DNA from 2 places in the Caballeronia sp. INML1 genome. Region 2 is predicted to be linked to the other one. Evidence: riboswitches for the same ligand, from Rfam matches in the RefSeq annotation. Region 2 holds a riboswitch; the other holds the start of a gene.

Region 1 (11,551 bases), on a different contig from region 2:
CCGCTCGACGCTTCGTCGAACATTAGCAGTTCAGCATTGCGTCCGCCGAGCAGCACCTGAATCTCGTTGCGCAGTTCGGTCTCACGGTACAGATGCTTGTCCTGCATCTTCGTGATGAGAGCGACGCCCAAAGCGCCGCCGCGCGGCAGGATCGTCACTTCTTCGAGCATGCCCGTGCCGAGCAGCGCCGCAACGAGTCCGTGACCCGCTTCATGCACCGCGATGCGCGTGCGTTCGTCGTCGGACAGCGCGCGCTCCGCGCCGTTGACATCGCCGATGCGCGCGATCTTGATGGCTTCGAGGAAATGCTTCGCGGCCACTTCGCGTTCGCCGGCCTTGCGCGCGACGAGTCCCGCCTGATTGACGATCATCGACAGCGTGGCCGGCGACAGGCCCGTCGTCAGACGCGCGAGTTGTTCGAAGTCGATGTCGTCGTTCTTCTTCTTCAAATTGGCCGCATAGAAACGCAGGATCTCGGCGCGATCGTCGAGGCTCGGCAGCCGCACCTGCACCGTGCGATCGAAACGGCCGGGGCGCCGCAGCGCTTCGTCGAGATTGTCCGGATGATTCGTTGCAGCGACGATGATCACGCCTTCGTTCGATGCGAAACCGTCCATCTCCGCGAGCAGTTGATTGATGATGCGGTTGCTCTCCGCTTCGACCGGGCCGCCGCCGGTATCAGTGCGCTTGCCGAGGCCGTCGGCTTCATCGATGAAGATCACGGTCGGCGCGTTTTTGCGCGCGAGTTCGAACAGATGCTTCACCTTTTGAATGCCCACGCCGTAATACTTCGCGCTGAAGTAACTGCCCGTGATCGCGATGAAGTTCGCGCCGCATTCGCCCGCGAGCGCCTGCGCAAGCCGCGTCTTGCCGACGCCGGGGCCGCCCGTCATCAGAATGCCGCACGGCGCACGCACGCCCATGCCGGTAAATTGTGCAGGCTCGGTCAGCCACGCGCGGACATCGGTGAGCGCGGCCTTCGCTTCGCCCGCCCCGATGACGTCGTCGAAACGCAGCGTCGGCGACTCGCCGAGCAACTGCGCGCCGCCGCGCATCTCGCGGCGCATGAACCATAGGAGGCCGCCGAGCATCAGCAGCGGCAACATGAGGCTCAGGATGTCGCGCGAGCGATCAAACATCTCGCTCCAGCGCGCCACGCCCGTTCGCACGTCGGCGTCGGGCAGCCAGACGAGCTGATAGGGCGAACTCGCGCCCGGCTTCATGTCTCCGAGCAGGAGTGCATTGGAGAACGCGCCGTTATGGTCGGCCACGTAGTATTTCTCGCCCTTGAGCGTGGAGACGAGGATCGCATCCGGACTGACGCCGATCGTGGCGACGTTCCTGTCGCGGATATCGGTCAGCATTTCCGATGCATCCTTTTCCCGATGCGTCCAGGCCGACGCGTCATGGCGCATCTGGCTCGCGACGCCCGCGAGTGCCGCGGACTGCGACTGCGCGGTCCGTGACTCGTGGCGCCAATGCAGAAAGCTCACGCCCGCTACGAGCGCGGCCGCGATCAAACCATACGCGATATATCGGCCAACGCGTGACCGCAGCGAATTCCTTGCCGGTTTCATCAATCTTTCCCAATGGGGCCGAATGAGCGGCACCCTTCAATCTATCGTCGGAGGAAATGGCCTCGGGACGTGTCTCTTTCATTTCTCGGTGGTGGGATGCCCGCCGCGTATGTCTTGTGCACAAGATGGCGAGGCGATCGACCTTGATCCGCAGATCGTCAACCATGCGAGCATGGCCCTTTTATCGGGAAGTGCTCCGCTGGAATGGTGCCCAAATCGCATGACCATTCGATAACGCGGAACAGCGCGAGCGAGCGTCGAAACACGTCGTTTCAGCTTCTAGTCCCTTTTTTTAATTAACGGCAGGTGACGAGTGTTCTTGACGACCGTGTAAAAAGCGGATGATCCGCGCTCGCGGCGTGATGCAGGTTTGATGGCGTATGCAGGACGGAGCCAAGGATATCACGGGAAAAAACTCTGCTCCATCCGGTAAGGAATACTGCTTGCTTGGAGTGGTCCACTGTCCGCGACCATGGGGCGCGCGGCGGATACTGAACCGGAGGGACATAACATCATGTTGTATTACGCATTGGTCTTTTTCATCGTGGCGATCATCGCCGCCGCCCTCGGGTTCGGCGGCATCGCGGCGGGCGCAGCGAGCATCGCGAAGATCCTTTTCTTCATATTCCTTGTCATATTCCTCGTGACGCTGGTGATGGGGCTCATGCGACGTTGACGGCCTCCTGACGAAGGCGTCGTGTTGCGGCTGGCCGGCACGACGCCTTCTCTTCCCGAATCAACTCGCGATACCGTCGCTCGCTTCATCGATCAACCTGAGCGACACGTTCGCATCGTCCATCTCGCCGATTGCAAGCAATGCAAAGCGCGCGAGAAACAGCGACGTCTTCGCTTCGCCGAGTTGCGTCATCGTCTTGCACAGGCGCGTGTAGACAGCGTCGAGTTGTGCATCGTTCATGATGTTCTCCATCGTTCAATCGGTTGATGCGCACAGCGCGCGTGCAATCGCCGCGTCGATATCGCCGGGTTGCGCATCGCGCCAGCGGCCGAGCACATGGCCATCGGGCCTGAGCACATACACCGCGCCGGGCCGGGCGTCGTATCGCTCGAAGATGCGTCCCGTGTGATCCCATGCATGCACGCCCTGCGTGCGCGGATGCAAATGCGCGCTCAACGGCACCGCCTTGAACGGCAATCCGCGCGAGCGCAACGCGTGCGCCAACGTCGCGAACGCGGCGGGCAGCATGCCATCGTCGGTAAAGCACAGCGCGGTGAAGCTCGGGCCGGCGAGATCGGTCAGATGCGCTTCGCGTCCGTGCCCGGCCTCGACGATCGTCACCGGATACTCGGTCAGCACCGCGCCGGGAACAGGACCCGATGCGAATGCATCGCGATCGACGACGTTCAAGGGCGAGGCCGCGTACGTGATCGCGGACGTCTGGCGCGGATTGATCAGCGAACGCACTTCGGGATGTTTCGCCGCGAGACTCAATACGGCCGTGCGCATGAGATCGAAGGCGAACGAAGGCGGTGCCATGAACTCAGTGCTCTTCGTGCCGTAGCTCAGATTCTCGTGCGTGGCGGCGACGCGTTCGTCGGAATAGCTGTCGAGCAGCGTATCGGAGGCAAGTCCCTTCACGACGAACGCGAGTTTCCACGCGATGTTGTCGGCATCGTCGATACCGGAGTTCGCGCCGCGCACGCCGAAGATCGGCACGAGATGCGCGGCATCGCCCGCGAACATCACGCGCCGGTGGCGATAGCGTTCGAGCGTCAACGCATTGGCCTTGTAGATCGTGATCCAGATCGGCGACCAGGCGCCCGTTTCGCCCATCATGTCGAGCAGGCTTTGCACGCGCGGCATGACGTTATCGGGCTTCACGGCTTCGTCGGCATCCTCGCCGTCGCGTAATTGATAGTCGATGCGCCATACGTTGTGGGGCTGTTGGTGCACGAGCACGGTCGAGCCCGGATTCGACGATGGGTCGAAGTACGCGAGCCGCTCTGTCGGCCGCTCGCTCTCCAGTTCGATATCGACGATCACATAACGCCCTTCGTAGCTCGTTCCTTCGAGCTGAAGACCGAGCGCTTCGCGTATCGTGCTGCGGCCGCCGTCGCTCGCGACGACCCAGCCGGTTTCGAGCGCGTAATCGCCTTCGGGTGTCGTGAGTTGCAGCGTCGCGCCATCGTCGCGCGCGTCGATCGATTTCACGCGCGTTTGCCAGCGAATATCGATGAGGTCGGCGCGCTTCTCGGCGGCATCGAGCAGAAACTGTTCGATGTGATACTGCGCGAGATTGACCATTGGCGGCAGCTTCTGGTTTTCGTCCTGCGGCATCGTGAAATGCAGCACTTCCGTGTCGCGATAGAAGCTTCGGCCGCCCGTCCACGGCAGGCCCGTTTTCAGAAAGCCGCCGAGCGCGCCCAGGCGTTCGATGATTTCCAGGCTGCGCCGCGAGATGCAGATCGCGCGGCTGCCGTGACAGACCGAATCGTCCGCTTCGATCAGCACCGAGCGCACGCCATGATTCGCGAGCCCGAGCGCGACCGCGAGTCCGACCGGACCGCCGCCGACGATCGTCACGTCATGACGCTTCACTTCGACGCCTTGTTCCAGCGCCGGAACGCGCGCCGCATACTTTTTCGCCGTGAACGGATACGGCTTGAATGGCTTGTTCATCGAGTGCTCCTTGCGTGTTCCTCAAACGGCTTGCGCTGCGTTTTGCCTGATCGGCAACATCATGACGATGACCGCGCCGATTGCGAGCAACACCGCCGAATAGATCAGCCCCGACGTGAAGCTGTGCGTCGCGTCCTTCCGCCAGCCGACAATCAGCGGATTGAGCGCCGAGCTGATGTTGCCCGTCGCATTGATGACCGCGATGCCGATGGCGCGCGCCCTGAAGCTCAGTGCGTGATCGGGCGTGGTCCAGAAGATCGACATCGCCGTGTATGAGCCCGCCGACGCGAGGCATACGCCAAGCATGCGCAGCGCGGGGTTCGTCGAGCATGCGGTGCAGAGCCAGCCCGCGGCGGAGAAGAGCATCGGCAGCATCAGGTGCCATTTGCGCTCCTGCTTGCGATCCGAGCGGCGGCCCCAGACGATCATCGCGACGATCGTGCAGACCTGCGGAATCGCCGCGAGGAGGCCGATCGTGCGATTGCTCGCATCGGCGCTGAAGCTCTTGACGATGAGCGGCGTCCATACGGCGACCATCGCGAGCGTGTTCACGAGGCAGAAGTACGCGATCGCGAATTTCACCACGGTCGGCGAAAGCAGTTCCGCCACGATGCTCGTGCCGCGTGCATGCTGCGCCGGAGCGCTCGCGTCGCCGGAATGGTCAGATGCGAGCGTGTCGGCAAGCGCGCGCTTTTCGTCGGTATCGAGCCAGCGCGCGTTGCCGGGGTTGTCGTCGAGATAGCGATAGACGACGAGGCCGAGCACTGCCGACGGCAAGCCTTCCAGCAGGAAGAGCCACTGCCAGCCCTTCAGGCCGAGCGTGCCGTCGAGCCCGAGAATGAAGCCTGAAAGCGCCGAGCCGACGGCCGCGGTCACGGGCATCGCGATCATGAAAAGCGCATTGGCGCGCGCACGGTATGCGCCGGGAAACCAGTACGTGAGATAAAGCAGGATGCCGGGCAGGAAACCCGCCTCCGTCACGCCGACCAGCACGCGCAATACATAGAGCGACGCGGGGCTCGTCGCGAACATCGTGGCCGTCGACGCGAGGCCCCACGCGACCATGATCGTGCCGATCCAGCGGCGCGCGCCGATACGCGCGAGCACGATGTTGCTCGGAATGCCGCACGCGATGTACGCGACATAGAAGAGCGTCGTCGCAAGGCCGAATTGCGTGCTGGTGAGGCCGAGGTCCTTCATCATCGTCAGGCCGGCGAAGCCGATGTTGATGCGGTCCAGAAACGAAAAGAAGAACAGCACGAAAAGGAACCACAGCAGATGCCGCGAAACTTTCGCGATGACGGGCGGCTCCTGCGTGTGCGGGTTCGATGTGCGTTGCGTCGCGTTTAATGCGCCGCTTGCGCTCGTGGTTTCCATGCTGTCGTCTCCGGTCGTGTCGCTCTGTCGGACATCTGATGCGTCGGAGTATGAAGCGCGCAATCGTGCCGCTTGTCCTCAATTTGGGTACAGCGCGAGGCCGTCAGCGGCCCGGGGAAAACACTTACGCAGGGGAATCGTCAGACCTTGCCCGGCCCGATGCACAGCGCGAACAGTTGCCGCTGGCTCGAAATGCCGAGCCTGCGGTATGCACGCTTCTGATATGTGACGACGCTCGTCGCCTTGATGCCCATCGCATCGCCGATTTCCTGCGCGGTGCGGCCTTCGAGCACGCCGGTCAGCACGTCGAGCTCGCGCTTCGACAACTCCGGGCACAGGCCGCGCACGCGCGCGAGCATCAGATGCGAGATCGGCATGTCGCGCTGCCCGCAGATCGCGTAATGATGTTTCGCCGCGTGCGCGATGAGCGGCGCCATCGCTTCGATCAACGCGATCTCGCGCGGATGGTAGTTGCCGAAGCGCGTGTCGCGATACAGGTTCACGGAGAGCCACAGATCCGCGCTCGGCTGCACGAGCAGCGACACGCGGTCCGACACGTTCGGCTGGTGATAGCACGCCGCGCGATACGCCTCGTGCGCGATGTCCTCGCTCGTCTGCCGATGCAGCACGAGCATGGAGCCGGGCTTGTCGTTGCGCGCCGAGGAAACGATCTTCTGATTGCCGTCGAGCGCGTAGAAATGGCACGCGTAGGTGTCGGCGACATCGCGCAGGAAACGCCCGCCGCGATGATCCGCCACCGACACCGTGCGCGGCCGGTTGCCGAATTCATACGCGAAGATCGTGCACTGCGAAATCGCGGCGACGTCGCCGAGCAGCTTCAGCACTTCGGCGGCGAGCGCGTTGGAATCCTCGCTGCCGATCGACGACACGAGCCCGGTCGCGCGGCTGAGATCGAGCTGCCCGTTCGATGAGACGCGGTCGAGTCGCCAGGAGCGCATGATGGGCTGAACGAGATACGTGTGGGTCCCGCTATTCTAAGCCCGCGCTCCCGCCCGCTAGCGCGCGATAGCCGAGCGCAGCGCCGCATTGCGGCGCACGATCCAGTTGAAGAGCGGCGTGGCCATCAGCGTGCTGAGCACGGCCATCAGCACGAGGATCGAAAACAGTCCGGGCAGGATCACGCCCGCCGCGAGTCCGATGTTGATGATGATCAGTTCCATCAAACCGCGCGCATTCATCAGCGCGCCGATCGCCATTGCGTCGCCGGAAGGCTCGCCATTGGCGCGCGCGGCCGCCCAGCATGCGATGCCCTTGCCGCCGAACGACGCGAGCAGGATGACGACGGCCGCAAGCATGATGGCCGGGTCCATCAGCATGTCGAGCCGCGTGTTGAGGCCCGAGTAGGTGAAGAACATCGGCAACAGAAACACGACGACGAAGGGCTGCAGCATGTCGCGCAGCTTTTCCGTCAGCGGGCCGCGCGGCAGCGCCACGCCGAGCAGGAAGCCGCCGAACACGGCATGGATGCCGATTGCGTCCATCGCGAATGCGCAGAGCGAGAACAGCACCATCACGGTGGCGAGCACGCTCGTGGGCAGCGGTGCGTGCGGATTCAATCCGGCCGCGAGCCGGCGCAGCAGCTTCCCGCCGGCGAAGATCATGAAGAGCGCGAAGGCCGCGCCGCCGCCGATCGCCGCGTAGGCGCCCATCCACGAGCCGCCGAAGCTCGCGAGCACGATCGCGAGGATGCACCACGCGGCGGCGTCGTCGAATGCGCCCGCGGTCAGCGCGAGCGTGCCGAGCGATGTGCCGGCAAGCCCCCGTTCGTGGATGATGCGCGCGAGCATCGGAAACGCGGTGATCGCGATCGCCGCGCCGAGGAAGAGCGACGCCTCGTAGAGCCGCACCTTCTCCGCGAAGAGACCGGGGATCGTGTGCAGCCACGGCGTGAGCGCGAACGCGAGCGCGAACGGCGCCACGATGCCGGCAAGCGACACGCTCATCGCGCTTCTTGCGCGGGCGCGGAAATGGTCCGCGCGAAACTCCGTGCCGACGAGGAACATGTAGAGCCCGACGCCGAGCTGCGCCGCGACGTAGAGCATGCCCATCGTCGGCTTGGGAAAGAGCGCCTGCTGCCAGTGCGGGAGAAGCATTCCGAAGAGCGACGGCCCGAGCAGCACGCCCGCGATCATTTCACCGACCACTTGCGGCTGGCCGACGCGCTGCGCAAGCCTGCCGACAAGCTGGCTCGCGAGCACGATCACCGCGGCCTGCGCGAAAAAGTAGACGGACAATTGGGAAGACGGCATTTTTGAGCTGCGAAAGAACGAACGACGGGAGTCTGACGGCGAGCGCGGCGGTCTGTCAACGTGACGGGGGCTTGCCACGTCAGTTTTGTACCGGTATTGTCAAAAAGTTCGACAACGCGCCACGGAAGAGCTCGTCCCCCGCGACGACGCCGACGGAGCAACCGCCCCGGAAACTCTCAGGCAAAAGGACCGTGCGCGCCGGAACATCTGGAGAGCGGCGCCTGAACGCGCCCACCGAAGGGGAGCCCCGGCTGCCGACGCGAATGTCGGGCGGCCCGCGGGCGAAACTCTCAGGTACATGGACAGATGGGGCATCGGTGCCGGCTGCGGCATGTGGCCAAAGCCGGCGATGCTCAATCAATCTGGATCATGTCATGTCACGAATCGCCATCATCGGCGCCGGGATCACCGGCGTCACGACCGCTTACGCCCTTGCGCAGCGCGGCTTTCGCGTCACCGTTCTCGAGCGTCATCGCTATGCGGCGATGGAAACGTCCTTCGCCAATGGCGGGCAACTCTCGGCGAGCAACGCCGAAGTGTGGAATAGCCGTTCCACCGTGCTGAAAGGGCTCAAGTGGATGTTCACGCGCGACGCGCCCCTCCTGATGAATCCGCGGCCGGGCTGGCACAAGTACAGCTGGATCGGCGAGTTCCTGCGTCAGATTCCGAACTATCGTGCGAATGCCGCCGAGACGGTGCGCCTTGCGATCGCGGCGCGCGAGCATCTGTTTCGCATCGCGCGGGACGAGAACATCGATTTCGATCTCGAACGGCGCGGCATTCTGCATTTCTACGCGACCCGCAAGGAGTTCGACGCCGCATCGAGGGTCAACGAAATCCTGCGCGATGCGGGCCTCGACCGTCACCCGGTCGCGCCGGAAGAGATCGCATCGATCGAACCGGCCTTGCGCGGCTCGTTTCATGGCGGCTTCTTCACGCCGTCGGATTCCACCGGCGACATCCACAAGTTCACGCGCGGACTCGCCGATGCATGCGCGCGGCACGGCGTCGAGTTCCGCTACGACACGTCGGTGACATCCATCGACGAACAGGCGGGGCGGCTCACGCTGACCGTCGAGCATGCGGGCGAGGCGCAGGCGCTCCAGTTCGATGGCATCGTGATCTGCGCGGGCGTGGGCAGCCGGGCGTTTGCATCGATGGCGGGCGATCATCTCAACGTCTATCCGGTCAAGGGCTATTCGATCACCGTCTGTCTCGACGATGCGAAGAGCCGCGATCGCGCGCCGTGGGTCAGCCTGCTCGACGACCGCGCGAAAATCGTCACGAGCCGGCTCGGCGCGGACCGTTTCCGCGTCGCGGGCACGGCGGAGCTGAACGGCTTCAATCGCGATATCCGCGCGGACCGCATCGCGCCGCTCGTCGAATGGACGCGGCGTCATTTCCCCGATGTGTCGACCGCGCGCGTGATTCCGTGGAGCGGCCTGCGCCCGATGTTGCCCGGCATGCTGCCGAAAGTCGGGCAGGGCAGGCGTCCGGGCGTGTTCTATAACACCGGGCACGGGCATCTCGGCTGGACCTTGTCGGCCGCGACGGCGGAGATCGTTGCGGAGGCGGTGTTGCAGCGTTTGCCTTCGAAGCGCGTGCACGTTGGCGCGTCGTCGCGGGTGAGGATGGATACGCCGGCGTGATATCGTCGGCGCACTGTTCACTGTCCGAAGGAGCGCGAAATGGCCGAACTCGTCAATTGCCTTTGGTTCGACGGTAATGCCCGTGAAGCGGCGGAGTTCTACGCCGCCACCTTTCCCGATAGCCGCGTCGGCGCGGGCCATGCGTCCGCGAAGCCGGGCGTGGGGCAGGGGCCGGAGTTGACCGTCGAGTTCACCGTGCTCGGCCAGCGCTTCCTCGGACTGAACGGCGGCCCGAACTTCAAGCCGAACGAAGCGGTGAGCTTCATGGTGCATACCGGCAGCGCGGAAGAGACCGATCGCTACTGGAACGCGATCGTCGGCAATGGGGGCGAGGAAAGTCGGTGCGGCTGGTGCAAGGATCGCTGGGGTTTTTCATGGCAGATCACGCCGAAGCGGATGCTCGAGATTTTCAGCGGCCCCGATCGCGAAGCCGCGCGACGCGCGATGGACGCGATGATGACGATGAAGAAGATCGATATCGCCGCGATCGAGCGCGCGGCGGCGGGCGCGCATCGTTGACGCTACGTCCAGGGCGTGCTTGGAGCTTTTGTTAATCGGGCTTTCGCCGGGATCCGGCAAAACCTACAGCGAACGCTCGATAGCCTTGCCGAGCAAATCAATCCCGAGATCGATCTCTTCCTCGCTCACGGTAAGCGGCGGCGCGATACGAAACACCCCGCCCATGCCAGGCAACTGCACGATGTTCATGCTCAACCCGAGCTTCATGCACTCGCGCGTGATCTTCGCGCCGAGTCCATCGGCGGGCTCCTTCGTGCGGCGATCCCTGACGATCTCCACACCCAGCAGCAGACCGCGTCCGCGCACATCGCCGATGCAGTCGAAGCGCTCCATCAGATCGAGCAGCCCGCGTCTGAGCCGCGCGCTCATCACGTTCGCGCGCGCGACGAGCCCATCGCGCTCGACCACGTCCAGCACGCGCAAGCCGACGGCAGCCGGCAGCGGATCGGACACGTGCGTCGTGTAAAACAGATAGCCGAGTTCGTGCGCTCTTTCTTCGATCGCCGCCGAAGTGATGGTGGCCGCGAGCGGCAAACCCGCGCCCAGCGTTTTCGATAGTGTGAGGATGTCGGGCGTGACGCCGTCGCGCTGGCACGCGAACATCGTGCCCGTGCGGCCGATGCCGGTTTGCGCTTCATCGAGAATCAGCAGCATGCCGCGCGCCTCGCACTTGCGCTTCAGCGCCGCCATGTAGCCTTCCGGCAATTCGATGATGCCGCCCGAGCTCAGGATCGGCTCCGCAATGAACGCCGCGAGATTGCCGCTCGACTGACGATCGACGAGATCGAACGCGTAGTCGAGTTCCGCGAGCCAGTCGTAGTGACCGTTGCGCTCGAAGCGCGGGCGATACGGAAACGGCGCGGGAATCGCAAACGAGCCGACCGCCGCCGGACCGACGCCCTTGCGCCCGGCGCTGTACGTGGCCGACGCGGCATGGCCCGTCATGCCGTGCCACGACTGCGCGAAGCCGACGATTTCGTACCGCCCCGTGACGAGCTTCGCCATGCGGATCGCCGCCTCGTTCGACTCCGCGCCCGTGCTGAGCAGAAGCGCGCGATCGAGCCCGGCGGGCGTGATATCGGCGAGACGCGTCGCGAGATCGACCACGGGACGCGACAGCATCCCGCTGAAGAGATGGTCCAGCTTGCCCGCATATTCGCTGATCACCGACACGATTTCAGGGTGACTGTGCCCCAGCACGGCACTCATCTGTCCCGACGTGAAATCGAGGATCGCGCGGCCGTCGGCGTCGTAGACGAAGCTGCCCTGGGCGCGCTCGATGATCATCGGCTCGAATGTGCCGCCGTAGCGGATGAGGTGCTGTCTGGCGTTCTGCCAAAAAATTGCGTCGTCGTTCCGGGACACCTTGCTTCTCCTCTCGAAAGGTGAAGGGAATTTGCAGTGTAGTCGGCGCTCTGGTTTTATAGAATCGAATAGTTCTAATGCAAGATAGAAGAGGCGCTAATACCTTGAGTCTTTCGCTCGAGATCGAATTGCTGCGATCGTTTGCCGTCATCGCGG
Region 2 (11,551 bases):
CTTCCTTGCCGGGCGTCGTGAGCGTCTTGCCTTCGAGCAGCTTCGCGGTGCGCTCGCGCATTTCGAGCGCGGCCTTGTTCGTGAACGTGAGCGCGGCGATGTGCTTCGGCTCGAAGCCGCGTCCTTCGATCAGATGCGCGATCTTCTGTGTGATCACGCGCGTCTTGCCGCTGCCCGCGCCGGCGAGCACGAGACAGGGACCATCGAGATAGCGCACGGCTTCGCTTTGCGCGGCGTTGAGACCAGCGGACATCGTATTGGGCTTCTGGAGTTCGGGGCGCGCTTGCTGAAACCCGCGCGCGGAGGAGAGCGCGATGTTAACACGATAGCGGCGGCGCGGTTCCGGCCCTCGTTCGTGCCACAATATCCGATCGAATTTACGACAGGACGATGCCCGCATGAGCACAGCACTGAAAGTCGGCGTGATGGGCTACGGCCTCGCCGGCGCGACATTTCACGCACCCGTCATCGAGCACTGCGGCCGGGCGGAAGTGACGGCCATCGCGACGAGCCAGGCCGAACGCGCGACGGCGGATTATCCGAACGCGCGGATCGTCGCGGACTTCGAGGCGCTGCTCGCCGTCGACGGGCTCGAATGTGTCGTCGTGGCGACGCCGAACGACACGCACTTCGATCTCGCGCATCGCGCGTTGTCGGCGGGCAAGCATGTGGTCGTCGACAAGCCGGTCACGCTTTCCGCGCGCGACGCACGCACGCTCGCCGATCTCGCCGCGCAAGGCGGTCTCGTGTTCGCGCCGTTTCACAACCGCCGCTGGGACGGCGACTTCATGACGGTGCGCGCGCTCGTCGAAAGCGGGCGGCTCGGGCGCATCACGCATTACGAATCGCATTTCGACCGTTTTCGCCCGAAAGTGCCGCAGCGCTGGCGCGAGGAAGCCGAGCGCGGCGGCGGCCTGCTGTTCGATCTGGGGCCGCATCTGATCGATCAGGCGCTGACGCTCTTCGGCGCGCCGCAGACGGTGACGGCGTTCGTGAAGGCGCATCGCGATCACGCGCACGCGCCGGATTACGTGCATCTCGTGCTCGGTTACGACGACAAGGAAGTGATCCTGCACGCCAGCGCGCTCGCGGCGCTGGAACCGCCACGTTTCGCGATCCACGGCACGCGGGGCAGCTATGTGAAAAACGGGCTCGATACGCAGGAAGACCAGTTGCGTTCCGGCATGCGGCCCGGCAATCCGGAGTTTGCGAAGAATCCGCCGGGCGTGCTGCGCGAAGTCGATGGCGATCTCGACCTGCGCCATGAATTCGCCACGAAGGACGGCGCGTATATCGAGTTTTATCGCGCGCTGGCGGCGTCGATTCAGGACGGCAAGCCGTTTCCCATTTCGCCGCAGGACGCGGTCGATACGATGACGATCATCGAACTGGCGATTCAGAGTGACCGGGAAGGGCGGCGCGTGCCGTTTCGGCAACTCGACTGAACATCGTTCAGCGGACGTGTTCGGTGTCCATCGAACGCGCCCGAATCCGTTTGACAAGCCCTATTCGGTCGCGTAAATTCTGCCGCACGCGTCGGGAGAGCGCGTGGTTTCGTTCATGCAGCGAAGACCGCGCCGCCGAAGGGGCATACCCGCAAACTCTCAGGCAAAAGGACCGACGGCGTCGAGGAATTCGTTTCCTCGCACTCTGGAGAGCGGCAGCGGCTTCCTCATGAAGCCAGTTGCCCACCGAAGGGGCGCGCGATGAACCGCAGCACGACCGTGCACGGTTCGCGCAATCTCTCAGGTACCGAGGACAGAGGGGTCACGCATCGCATCCGCTACGGGGCATGAGCCTTGCGCGCTGCTTTCGGCAGCACGAAAAGGCATCGGCCGGGCGAAATGTGCGCGGCGTGGCCTTTTTTGTTTCGCGAACCGAGGCCCCGATGACCGAACTTCAACACACGCCCCTGCACGCCGCCCACCTCGCGCTGAACGCGCGCATGGTCGATTTCGGCGGCTGGGACATGCCCGTCAACTACGGTTCGCAGATCGACGAGCATCGCGCCGTGCGCACCGACGCCGGCATGTTCGACGTGTCGCATATGCGCGTCGTCGATTTCGAGGGCGACGCCGTCCGCGAATTCTTCAGGTACGCCATCGCCAATAACGTCGACAAGCTCACGACGCCCGGCCGTGCGCTCTACTCGTGCCTGCTCAACGGCAACGGCGGCGTGATCGACGATCTGATCGTCTACTACTTTTCCGAAACGAGTTTCCGCGTGGTCGTGAACGCGGGGACGGCGGAAAAGGACATCGCCTGGTTCGGCCAGTTGAATGCCGAAGGCGAATTCAATCTTTCCATCACGCCGCGCCGCGATCTCGCGATCATCGCCGTTCAGGGCCCGACCGCGCGCGAAAAGACCTGGCAAGTGCTGCCGGACACGCGCGCGCAAACTCAGGACATCAAGCCATTCAACGCGGCCGTTTTCCCGTCGACGCAATATGGCGAGCTGATGCTCGCGCGCACCGGCTATACCGGCGAGGACGGCTTCGAGATCGTCGTTCCGGCGACACAAGTCGAAGCGTTGTGGAACGCGCTCGCCGCCGTGGGCGTGAAGCCCGCCGGCCTCGGTGCGCGCGACACGCTGCGTCTCGAAGCCGGCATGAACCTGTACGGTCAGGACATGGACGAGACGGTTTCGCCGCTCGACGCCGGCCTCGCATGGACCGTCGATCTGAAAACGCAGCGCGATTTCGTTGGCCGCAGCGCGCTCGAGGCGCACGGCTCCAAGGCCAATTTCGTCGGGCTCGTGCTGATCAAGGAAAACGGCAAGGCGGGCGGCGTGCTGCGCGCCCATCAGAAAGTCGTCACGCCGCACGGCGACGGCGAGATCACGAGCGGCACCTTTTCGCCGTCGATGCAGGAATCCATCGCCTTCGCGCGCGTGCCGGCGGCTGTCGCCGTCGGAGACACGGTGCAGGTCGTCATCCGCGACAAGCAACTTCCGGCGCGCGTGGTAAAACTTCCGTTCGTGCGCAACGGCAAGGTTCTCGTCGAGCTGTCGTAACGCCGTCGCGCCCGTTTCCTCGAATCAAGAACCTCACGAAAGCACACGCAAGGAGCATCCAATGAGCATCCCGGCCGATCTGAAATACACCGAATCGCACGAATGGGTCCGCACCGAATCCGATGGCACGCTGACCGTCGGCATCACCGATCACGCGCAGGAAGCGCTCGGTGACATCGTCTTCGTCGAGTTGCCCGCGGCGGGCAAGACCGTGACCGCGGGCGATGCGATCGCCGTCATCGAATCGGTGAAAGCGGCATCGGACATCTACGCGCCGGTCTCGGGCGAAATCGTCGCATCGAACGACGCGCTCACGTCGGCGCCCGATCAGGTGAACGGCGCGCCGTACGAAAGCTGGCTCTTCAAGATCAAGCCGGCGGGCGACGCCGGCCTGGACAAGCTGCTCGACGCCGAAGGCTACGGCAAGTCGATCGGCGAATAACTCATCTCAATGACGATTGCGGCTCAACGGTGAGCCGCATCGCAGGAACTCACATGAAGCTCGAACACCCGGATCGCCTGATGAACCGCACTTCCCTGTCACTCGCCGCGCTCGAATGCCACGACGCATTCGTCGAGCGGCACATCGGCCCCGATGAAGCGGACCAGCGCGCGATGCTCGAAGCGCTCGGTTTCGCGTCGCGCGCGGCCTTCATCGACGCGGTGATTCCTGAATCGATCCGCCGCAACGAAACGCTGCCGCTCGGTGCGTTCACGCAGCCGAAGAGCGAAGCGGAAGCGCTCGCGTCGCTGCGCCGGCTGGCGGACGAGAATCTGGTGTTTCGAACCTACATCGGCCAGGGTTACTACGGCACGCACACGCCGGCGGTGATCCTGCGCAACGTGCTCGAAAATCCGGCGTGGTACACGGCTTACACGCCGTATCAGCCGGAGATTTCGCAAGGCCGTCTGGAGGCGCTGCTCAATTTCCAGCAGATGGTGATGGACCTGACCGGCCTCGCGATGGCGAACGCCTCGCTGCTCGACGAAGCCACGGCCGCAGCCGAAGCGATGACGCTCCTGCAGCGCGTCGGCAAGCCGAAATCGAACGTGTTCTACGTCGCCGATGACGTGCTGCCGCAGACCATCGAAGTGGTGAAGACGCGCGCGAAGCCCGCGGGCATCGAAGTGAAGGTCGGCCCGGCCGCGGATGCTGCGAGCGCGAACGCGTTCGGCGTGCTGCTGCAATACCCCGGCGCGAATGGCGATGTGCGCGACTATCGCGCGCTCGCGGAAGCAATCCACGCGGCGGGCGGCCATGTCGTCGCGGCGGCGGATCTGCTCGCGCTGACGCTCATCACGCCGCCGGGCGAATGGGGCGCGGATGTCGCAATCGGCAATACGCAGCGTTTCGGCGTGCCGGTCGGCTTCGGCGGGCCGCATGCGGCGTACATGGCCGTGCGCGACGAATTCAAGCGCCAGATGCCCGGGCGTCTCGTCGGCGTGACCGTCGATGCGCAAGGCAATTCCGCGCTGCGCCTCGCGCTGCAAACGCGTGAACAGCACATTCGCCGCGAAAAGGCGACGTCGAACGTCTGCACGGCGCAAGCGCTGCTCGCGATCATGGCCAGCATGTATGCCGTCTATCATGGCCCGCGCGGCCTGAAGACGATCGCGTTGCGCGTGAACCGCGTGGCGTCCATTTTTGCGGCCGGCGTGAAGAAGCTCGGCTATGCAATCGCCAACGACACGTTCTTCGACACGATCACGATCGACAGCGGCGCGAGCACGACCGCGCTGCATCAGGCTGCGTACGCCGCGCATATCAACCTGCGCCACGTGAGCGCGACGCAAGTCGGCGTATCGCTCGATGAAACCACCACGCGCGACGACCTGCTCAAGCTCTTCGCGCTGTTCGCCGAAGTCGCGGGCAAGACCGAAACGTTCGATATCGACGCGCTCGATCAGGCCGCAGCCGATCCGCTGCCGGCGCAACTGCATCGCACGAGCGCGTACCTCACGCATCCGGTCTTCAATCGCCACCACTCCGAACACGAAATGCTGCGCTATCTGCGCAGCCTCGCCGACAAGGATCTCGCGCTCGACCGCACGATGATCCCGCTCGGCTCCTGCACGATGAAGCTCAACGCGACATCCGAAATGCTGCCCGTCACGTGGCCCGAGTTCGCGCAGATTCACCCGTTTGCGCCCGCCGAGCAAACGGTCGGCTATCGCACGATGATCGATCAGCTCGAACAGATGCTCGTCGCGTGCACGGGTTACGCGGCTGTTTCGCTGCAGCCGAACGCCGGCTCACAAGGCGAATACGCGGGGCTGCTCATCATCCACGCGTATCACGAATCGCGCGGCGAAGGGCATCGCAATGTGTGCCTGATTCCGGCGTCCGCGCACGGCACGAATCCGGCGTCGGCGCAGATGGCGGGCATGCAGGTCGTCGTCGTTGCGTGCGATTCGAACGGCAACGTCGATATCGAAGATCTGAAGGCGAAGGCCGAAAAGCATTCCGCGAATCTCGCGGCGATCATGATCACGTATCCGTCGACGCACGGCGTATTCGAGCGCAACGTCCGCGAGATTTGCGACATCGTGCATTCGCACGGCGGCCAGGTGTATGTCGACGGCGCGAACATGAACGCCATGGTCGGCCTGTGCGCGCCTGGCCAGTTCGGCGGCGACGTGTCGCACCTGAACCTGCACAAGACGTTCTGCATTCCGCACGGCGGCGGCGGGCCGGGTGTCGGTCCGGTTGCAGTCGGCGCGCATCTGGCGAAGTTCCTGCCGAATCAGGCATCCACGGGTTACAAGCGCGACGACGCGGGCATCGGCGCGGTGTCGTCGGCGCCTTACGGCTCGGCCGCGATCCTGCCGATCTCGTGGATGTACATCGCGATGATGGGCGCGCAAGGTCTCACTGCCGCCACCGAAAGCGCGATCCTCGCGGCGAACTATGTCGCCAAGCGTCTCGCGCCGCACTATCCGGTGCTGTACAGCGGCGCGGGCGGACTCGTTGCGCACGAGTGCATTCTCGACGTTCGGCCGATCAAGGAATCGAGCGGCATCTCGGTGGAAGACGTGGCGAAGCGCCTGATCGACTACGGCTTCCACGCGCCGACGATGAGCTTCCCCGTGCCCGGCACGCTCATGGTCGAGCCGACGGAATCGGAATCGAAGGAAGAGCTCGACCGCTTCATCGACGCGATGATCGCGATCCGCGAGGAAATCCGTGCGGTGGAAGAAGGCCGCGCCGATCGCGAGGACAACGTGCTGAAGAACGCGCCGCACACGGCGACGGTCGTCGCGGCGGATGACTGGACGCACACGTACACGCGCGAGGCGGCGGCGTATCCGGTGAAGTCGCTGGTGGCGCGCAAGTACTGGTCGCCGGTCGGACGCGCGGATAACGCGTATGGCGACCGCAATCTGATGTGCTCGTGCGTGCCCGTATCGGAGTACGCGGACGACTAAGGCATCGCGAAGGACCTGAGAGGGCGCCGCCCGGAAGCGTAAAGCATTGTCGGGCGGTTTTGCGGCGCGTTCCAGAACAGCTAACATCTCACCCCGGACCAAAAAGCCAAACCAGGGAGTTCACATGGCGTTCAAGGTGCGAGAGGTGAAAGGGACGATCCGCGCGCGCGCGGCGCGAGCGATGCTCGGCGCGCTGCTCGTCGCCGCGTCGTCCGCGCAGGCCGCGATGAATTTCTGCGCCGCGCCCGCGATGCAGACGAGCGAACGCACCAATGCCGATCCCGGTGTGAAGGCGCTGGTGAAGATGGTGCAATCGCACGTGAACGATCAGCCGAAGGCGCGCGCGAAGCTGCACACCGAAGGCACGCTGCCGCACGAGGGCATCTACGACGAAAGCGTCGAAGCGGAGAAAGACCTCGGCCTCATGCGCGATGCCGCACTCGCGTGGCGCGCGACCGGCGACGAGCGCTATCTGCGGCTCGTCGACCGCTTCCTGTTCGCGTGGACGACGACCTATCAGCCGAGCTTCAATCCAATCGACGAGACGAACTTCGAATCGTTGATCCTGGCGTACGACCTCACGGCGAGCGCCCTGCCGGTCAAGACGCGCAACGCGGCGAACGCGTTCATCACGAAAATGGTGAACGGCTACATCGCCGACATGGACAAGCAGCCCCGGCCGCTCACCGGCAATTACCGGAACAACTGGCAGAGCCATCGCGTGAAGCTGGTGGCGATGGGCGCGTTCACCATCGACGACCGCAAGCTCATCAATGCGGCGCAGCGGCTTTTCGTCGAGCATATCGGCGACAACATCGCGCCGGACGGATCGACGGTCGATTTCGCCGAACGCGATGCGCTTCGCTACGTGACGTACGATCTTCAGCCGCTCGTGACGGCGGCGCTCGCCGCGCGGCGGCACAACCGCAACTGGCTGCCGGAGCGCGCGCAGTCGGGCGCGACGCTCGCCGAGGCGCTCAACTGGCTCACGCCCTACGCGCTCGGCACGAAGACGCACGATGAATTCGTGAAGTCGTCCGTGCCGTTCGACGCCAAGCGTCGCGAGGCGGGCTTGCCGGGTTTCTCGGGTCAGTGGGATCCGAAGAACGCGGCGGAACTCTTTCATCTGGCGGCGCGGCTTGACGGCCGCTACGCGCCGGTCGCGCTGCGGCTTGCACCGACCCCGCCCGCCTGGCTCGCGGTGTGTCTGCCGCTGCCGGCGCGCTAACTCTTACACGCGGGAGCAGTCATGGCAGTCAGCGTATTCGACCTCTTCAAAGTCGGCATCGGACCTTCGAGCTCGCACACTGTCGGACCGATGCGCGCAGCATTAATGTTCGCGCAGGGGCTCGAGCGCGACGGGCTGCTGGAACCGACCGCATCGGTGAAATGCGAGTTGTACGGCTCGCTCGGCGCGACGGGCAAGGGCCACGGCACGGACCGCGGCGTGATGCTCGGCCTGATGGGGGATGCGCCCGATACCGTCGATGCTTCGAGCATCGTTCCGCGACTCGAAGCGGTGCGTGCGTCGAAGACGCTCGCGTTGCTCAACAAGCGCAAGATTCCGTTCACGATCAAGGAAAACATCGCGTTCTATCGGCAGGCGCTGCCGGAGCATCCGAACGGCATGAAGCTCTACGCGTTCGATGCGGACGGCGCGTTGCTGCGCGAAGCGACGTACCTGTCGGTGGGCGGCGGATTCGTCGTGACGGCAGGCGCGGCGAACACGGCGGTGCTGACGGCGCACGAGCAGTTGCCGTATCCGTTCCATACCGGCGACGAGCTGATGAAGATGTGCGCTGAATCGGGCAAGTCGATCGCGCAGTTGATGTGGGAAAACGAGCGCGTCTGGCGAAGCGAGGACGAGATTCGCACGGGCCTTTTGCGCATCTGGGACGTGATGCAGGATTGCGTCGCGCGCGGCTGCGGTATCGGCAATCCGGATGCGGAAGGGCACTTGCCGGGACCGTTTCAGGTGAAGCGGCGCGCGCCGCAGTTGTACAAGGCGCTGGCGGGCAAACCGGAGCAGGCCTTGCGCGATCCGCTTTCAATGATCGACTGGATCAATCTCTACGCGATCGCGGTGAATGAAGAGAACGCGATCGGCGGACGCGTCGTCACGGCGCCGACCAACGGCGCGGCGGGGATCATTCCGGCGGTGCTGCATTACTACGACCGGTTCGTGCCGGGGTCGAACACGCAGGGCGTCATCGATTTTCTGCTGACGGCGGCCGCGATCGGCATTCTGTACAAGATGAATGCTTCCATCTCCGGCGCGGAAGTGGGATGTCAGGGGGAAGTCGGCGTCGCCTGTTCGATGGCGGCGGGGGCGTTGGCCGCGGTGCAAGGTGGAACACCGGCGCAGGTGGAGAACGCAGCCGAAATCGGCATGGAGCATAACCTCGGGCTGACTTGCGATCCGGTCGGCGGGATGGTGCAGATTCCGTGCATCGAGCGCAATGCGATGGGTTCCGTGAAAGCCGTCAACGCCGCGCGCATGGCGATGCGCGGGGACGGGTCGCATTACGTTTCGCTCGATTCGGTCATCAAGACGATGCGGGAAACCGGCGCGGATATGAAGACCAAATACAAGGAAACTTCGCGCGGTGGGTTGGCGGTGAATATTGTGGAGTGTTGAGTTAGCTCGCTGCCTCGACTCAGCTTTCTCTGACGCAGTTTGAAATATTCGTTAAACGAAGGATTGCGTGCCGGCGGTTGCGGTTAGCATCGGTTCCGAAGGGGGAATTGATCGGCCGCTCACGTCCTGAATCGCGCACAGCGTTGCCCGATGCGGTCGCTCGAAACAACTGAGAGAGCCGCATCGTGAATCCGAAAGACCTTGCCAGACACAAAAGCGCGATCAAGTACCTTACGGGAACGCCCCAATTCACTAAGCTGGTCAGGAACAAACTTCCTAAGCCCTTCAACAAGATAGGGCGGCAGGGCAGTCAGGCTACCGACCTTATCCCGGTATCGGACGAGCATCGTGTGATCTTCATTTGGCACGACGGCCCCGAGCGCACCGACCGCTCGTTTTACGCTTACTTGCTCTGCGTCGTTCGCAGCGGCGATTTATACCCACTCTTCGAGTTCCACTATCATCCCAGTCACAAGGACTTGCATTGCAAGCTGCCTTGCAGCACAACGGTCGATTACCGGAATCGCTTGCTGCCACGCGCGCCCGAGCTTAACCTTAAGCCTCATCGTGACTTCGATCCAAGGCTGGAACCGGACCGAGCCGAACTGATCAAGATCTTTTGCAAAGCCGTCGGCATCGAGACGCCGATCAGAATAAATCGCCAAGGTGACCTATGGAGTTGACCGAATCGCTGAAGCGGACCATCTGTTCTCTATTCGAAGTGCACTCCGACACCAATGGCACGCATCGAATCGTCACGCCACTTGAATATCCTGGGACCGGAGACCGCGTCGTGGTGCGCGTGCGTCCAAAGAACGGCTCGTACGTGATCGACGAAAATGGAGAAGCATGCTTGTACGCGAGCATGGTAGGCGGTGACGTGGAGTCGGCAGCGCTTGGGCGATGGTCGCGCGAATTCGCCGAGCTGAGCCCGGCCCGCCTTTGCGACGACGAAGTGATACGCGCCATGACACACGACGAGGGAAGTATCGCGTCCTACGTTTTCCGCGTCGCCGAGGCTGCCCAGCAACTCTACGGAATTGCGACGTCGCAGGCAGAACGGCAGTCGAACAGCGACTTCAAAGAACGGCTATCGAGCGTCCTCGGGGAAATAGCAAATGAAATCGGCATTCCGCTTCGCTCGGACGTCCAGCTTCCGATTCCCGGCGGTTTGGTAGCTGATCACGTTCTCGAGGCGCGCAAGCCCTTGATCATCATCGGTGCCTCGAATTCCACCCATCTGCTTGAAGCAGAGGTGATCTATATGCAGTACAAGGTGCAGAAGATCAGCGGCTACATTCTGGCGATTGCGGAGAGCCAGAAGGCAGTGACGAAGAAGCAATTCGAGCGGGCGAACTATTACACGGATAAGACCGTGGCCTTCGACGCGAAAAACCTCAAAGGGATGATTGCTGCATCGCTTCATTAGGCAGACGCCTCACGCCCCGATCAAATTCACCACCTTCACATTCCTGGTATCCGGCACTTCCGCATAAGACAGCACCTTCAACTGCGGCAGGCTCCTGCGCAGAAACCTCGCCAGCATCGCGCGCAGCGAGTGCTGCACGAGCAACACCGGCGGCAATCCCAGATTCTGCTGACGCATGATCGCGTTCTGCGTCGAGTTCATCAGCGTCTGTGCGAGGCCCGGCTCGAGCCCGGGATTGGTCCCCGTCGACAAAGCCTGCGACAACACCCGTTCCAGCGTCGGATCGAGGCCCATCACCTGTAGATCGTCGGTGCCCGGATACCACTGCTGCGTGATCGCGCGGCCGAGCGCGAGACGCACCGCCGCCGTGAGATCGTATGGATCGGACATGCGCGGCGCATGCTCCTGCAACGCGTCCAGGATCGTGCGCATGTCGCGGATCGGCACACTTTCGTCGAGCAGATTCTGCAACACCTTCTGCAGCGTCGTGAGCGACAGCACCTTCGGCACCAGATCGTCCGTGAGCGACGGCGTGTCCTTGCCGATTCGCTCCAGCAGCGCCTGCACTTCCTGTCGCCCGAGCAACTCGGCCGCATGCGTTACCACGAGATGATTCAAATGCGTCGCGACGACCGTGCTCGCATCGACGACCGTGTAGCCGTACACCTGCGCCTGCTCGCGCAGATTCGTGTCGATCCACACCGCCGGCAGGCCGAATGCCGGATCCTGCGTCTGCGCGCCCGGCAGGGCAGCCGATACCTGACCCGGATTGATCGCGAGCCACTGGCCCGGGAAGGCTTCGCCAACACCGACCTCGACGCCCTTCAGCGCAATGCGATAGCCATTCGGCCGAAGTTCGAGATTGTCGCGAATGTGAATGACCGGCGGCAGAAAGCCGATTTCCTGCGCGAACTTCTTGCGAATTCCCTTGATACGCTTGAGCAACTCGCCGTCGCTGTTGCGATCGACGAGCGGAATCAGCCGATACCCCACTTCCAGCCCGAGCGGATCGATGAGCGATACATCCTCCCAGCTCGCCTCCGCA

The links. Region 2 has a riboswitch for glycine ahead of gcvT (glycine cleavage system aminomethyltransferase GcvT). Riboswitches for the same ligand answer to the same signal wherever they lie in the genome.
Region 1: linked by a shared signal. The riboswitch ahead of NCR38_RS30355 (D-amino acid dehydrogenase) and the one ahead of gcvT (glycine cleavage system aminomethyltransferase GcvT) in region 2 are both predicted to bind glycine.

Annotation. Positions count from the first base shown of each region.
Region 1 covers NZ_JALQDT010000076.1:20,241-31,791, forward strand. Annotated here, with positions in the region: gene NCR38_RS30320 (AAA family ATPase) at 1-1,577, opposite strand, end outside; gene NCR38_RS30325 (DUF1328 family protein) at 2,092-2,253, shown strand; gene NCR38_RS30330 (hypothetical protein) at 2,314-2,493, opposite strand; gene NCR38_RS30335 (FAD-dependent oxidoreductase) at 2,509-4,215, opposite strand; gene NCR38_RS30340 (MFS transporter) at 4,237-5,592, opposite strand; gene NCR38_RS30345 (LuxR C-terminal-related transcriptional regulator) at 5,733-6,551, opposite strand; gene NCR38_RS30350 (cation:proton antiporter) at 6,609-7,862, opposite strand; glycine riboswitch at 7,983-8,056, shown strand; glycine riboswitch at 8,067-8,171, shown strand; gene NCR38_RS30355 (D-amino acid dehydrogenase) at 8,237-9,511, shown strand; gene NCR38_RS30360 (VOC family protein) at 9,551-10,030, shown strand; gene NCR38_RS30365 (aspartate aminotransferase family protein) at 10,094-11,395, opposite strand; gene NCR38_RS30370 (LysR family transcriptional regulator) at 11,473-11,551, shown strand, end outside.
Region 2 covers NZ_JALQDT010000043.1:13,768-25,318, reverse strand. Annotated here, with positions in the region: gene NCR38_RS13185 (UvrD-helicase domain-containing protein) at 1-253, opposite strand, end outside; gene NCR38_RS13180 (oxidoreductase) at 399-1,445, shown strand; glycine riboswitch at 1,528-1,630, shown strand; glycine riboswitch at 1,641-1,772, shown strand; gene gcvT (glycine cleavage system aminomethyltransferase GcvT) at 1,889-3,013, shown strand; gene gcvH (glycine cleavage system protein GcvH) at 3,075-3,455, shown strand; gene gcvP (aminomethyl-transferring glycine dehydrogenase) at 3,509-6,439, shown strand; gene NCR38_RS13160 (alginate lyase family protein) at 6,564-7,667, shown strand; gene NCR38_RS13155 (L-serine ammonia-lyase) at 7,689-9,077, shown strand; gene NCR38_RS13150 (hypothetical protein) at 9,263-9,760, shown strand; gene NCR38_RS13145 (hypothetical protein) at 9,751-10,506, shown strand; gene flhA (flagellar biosynthesis protein FlhA) at 10,516-11,551, opposite strand, start outside.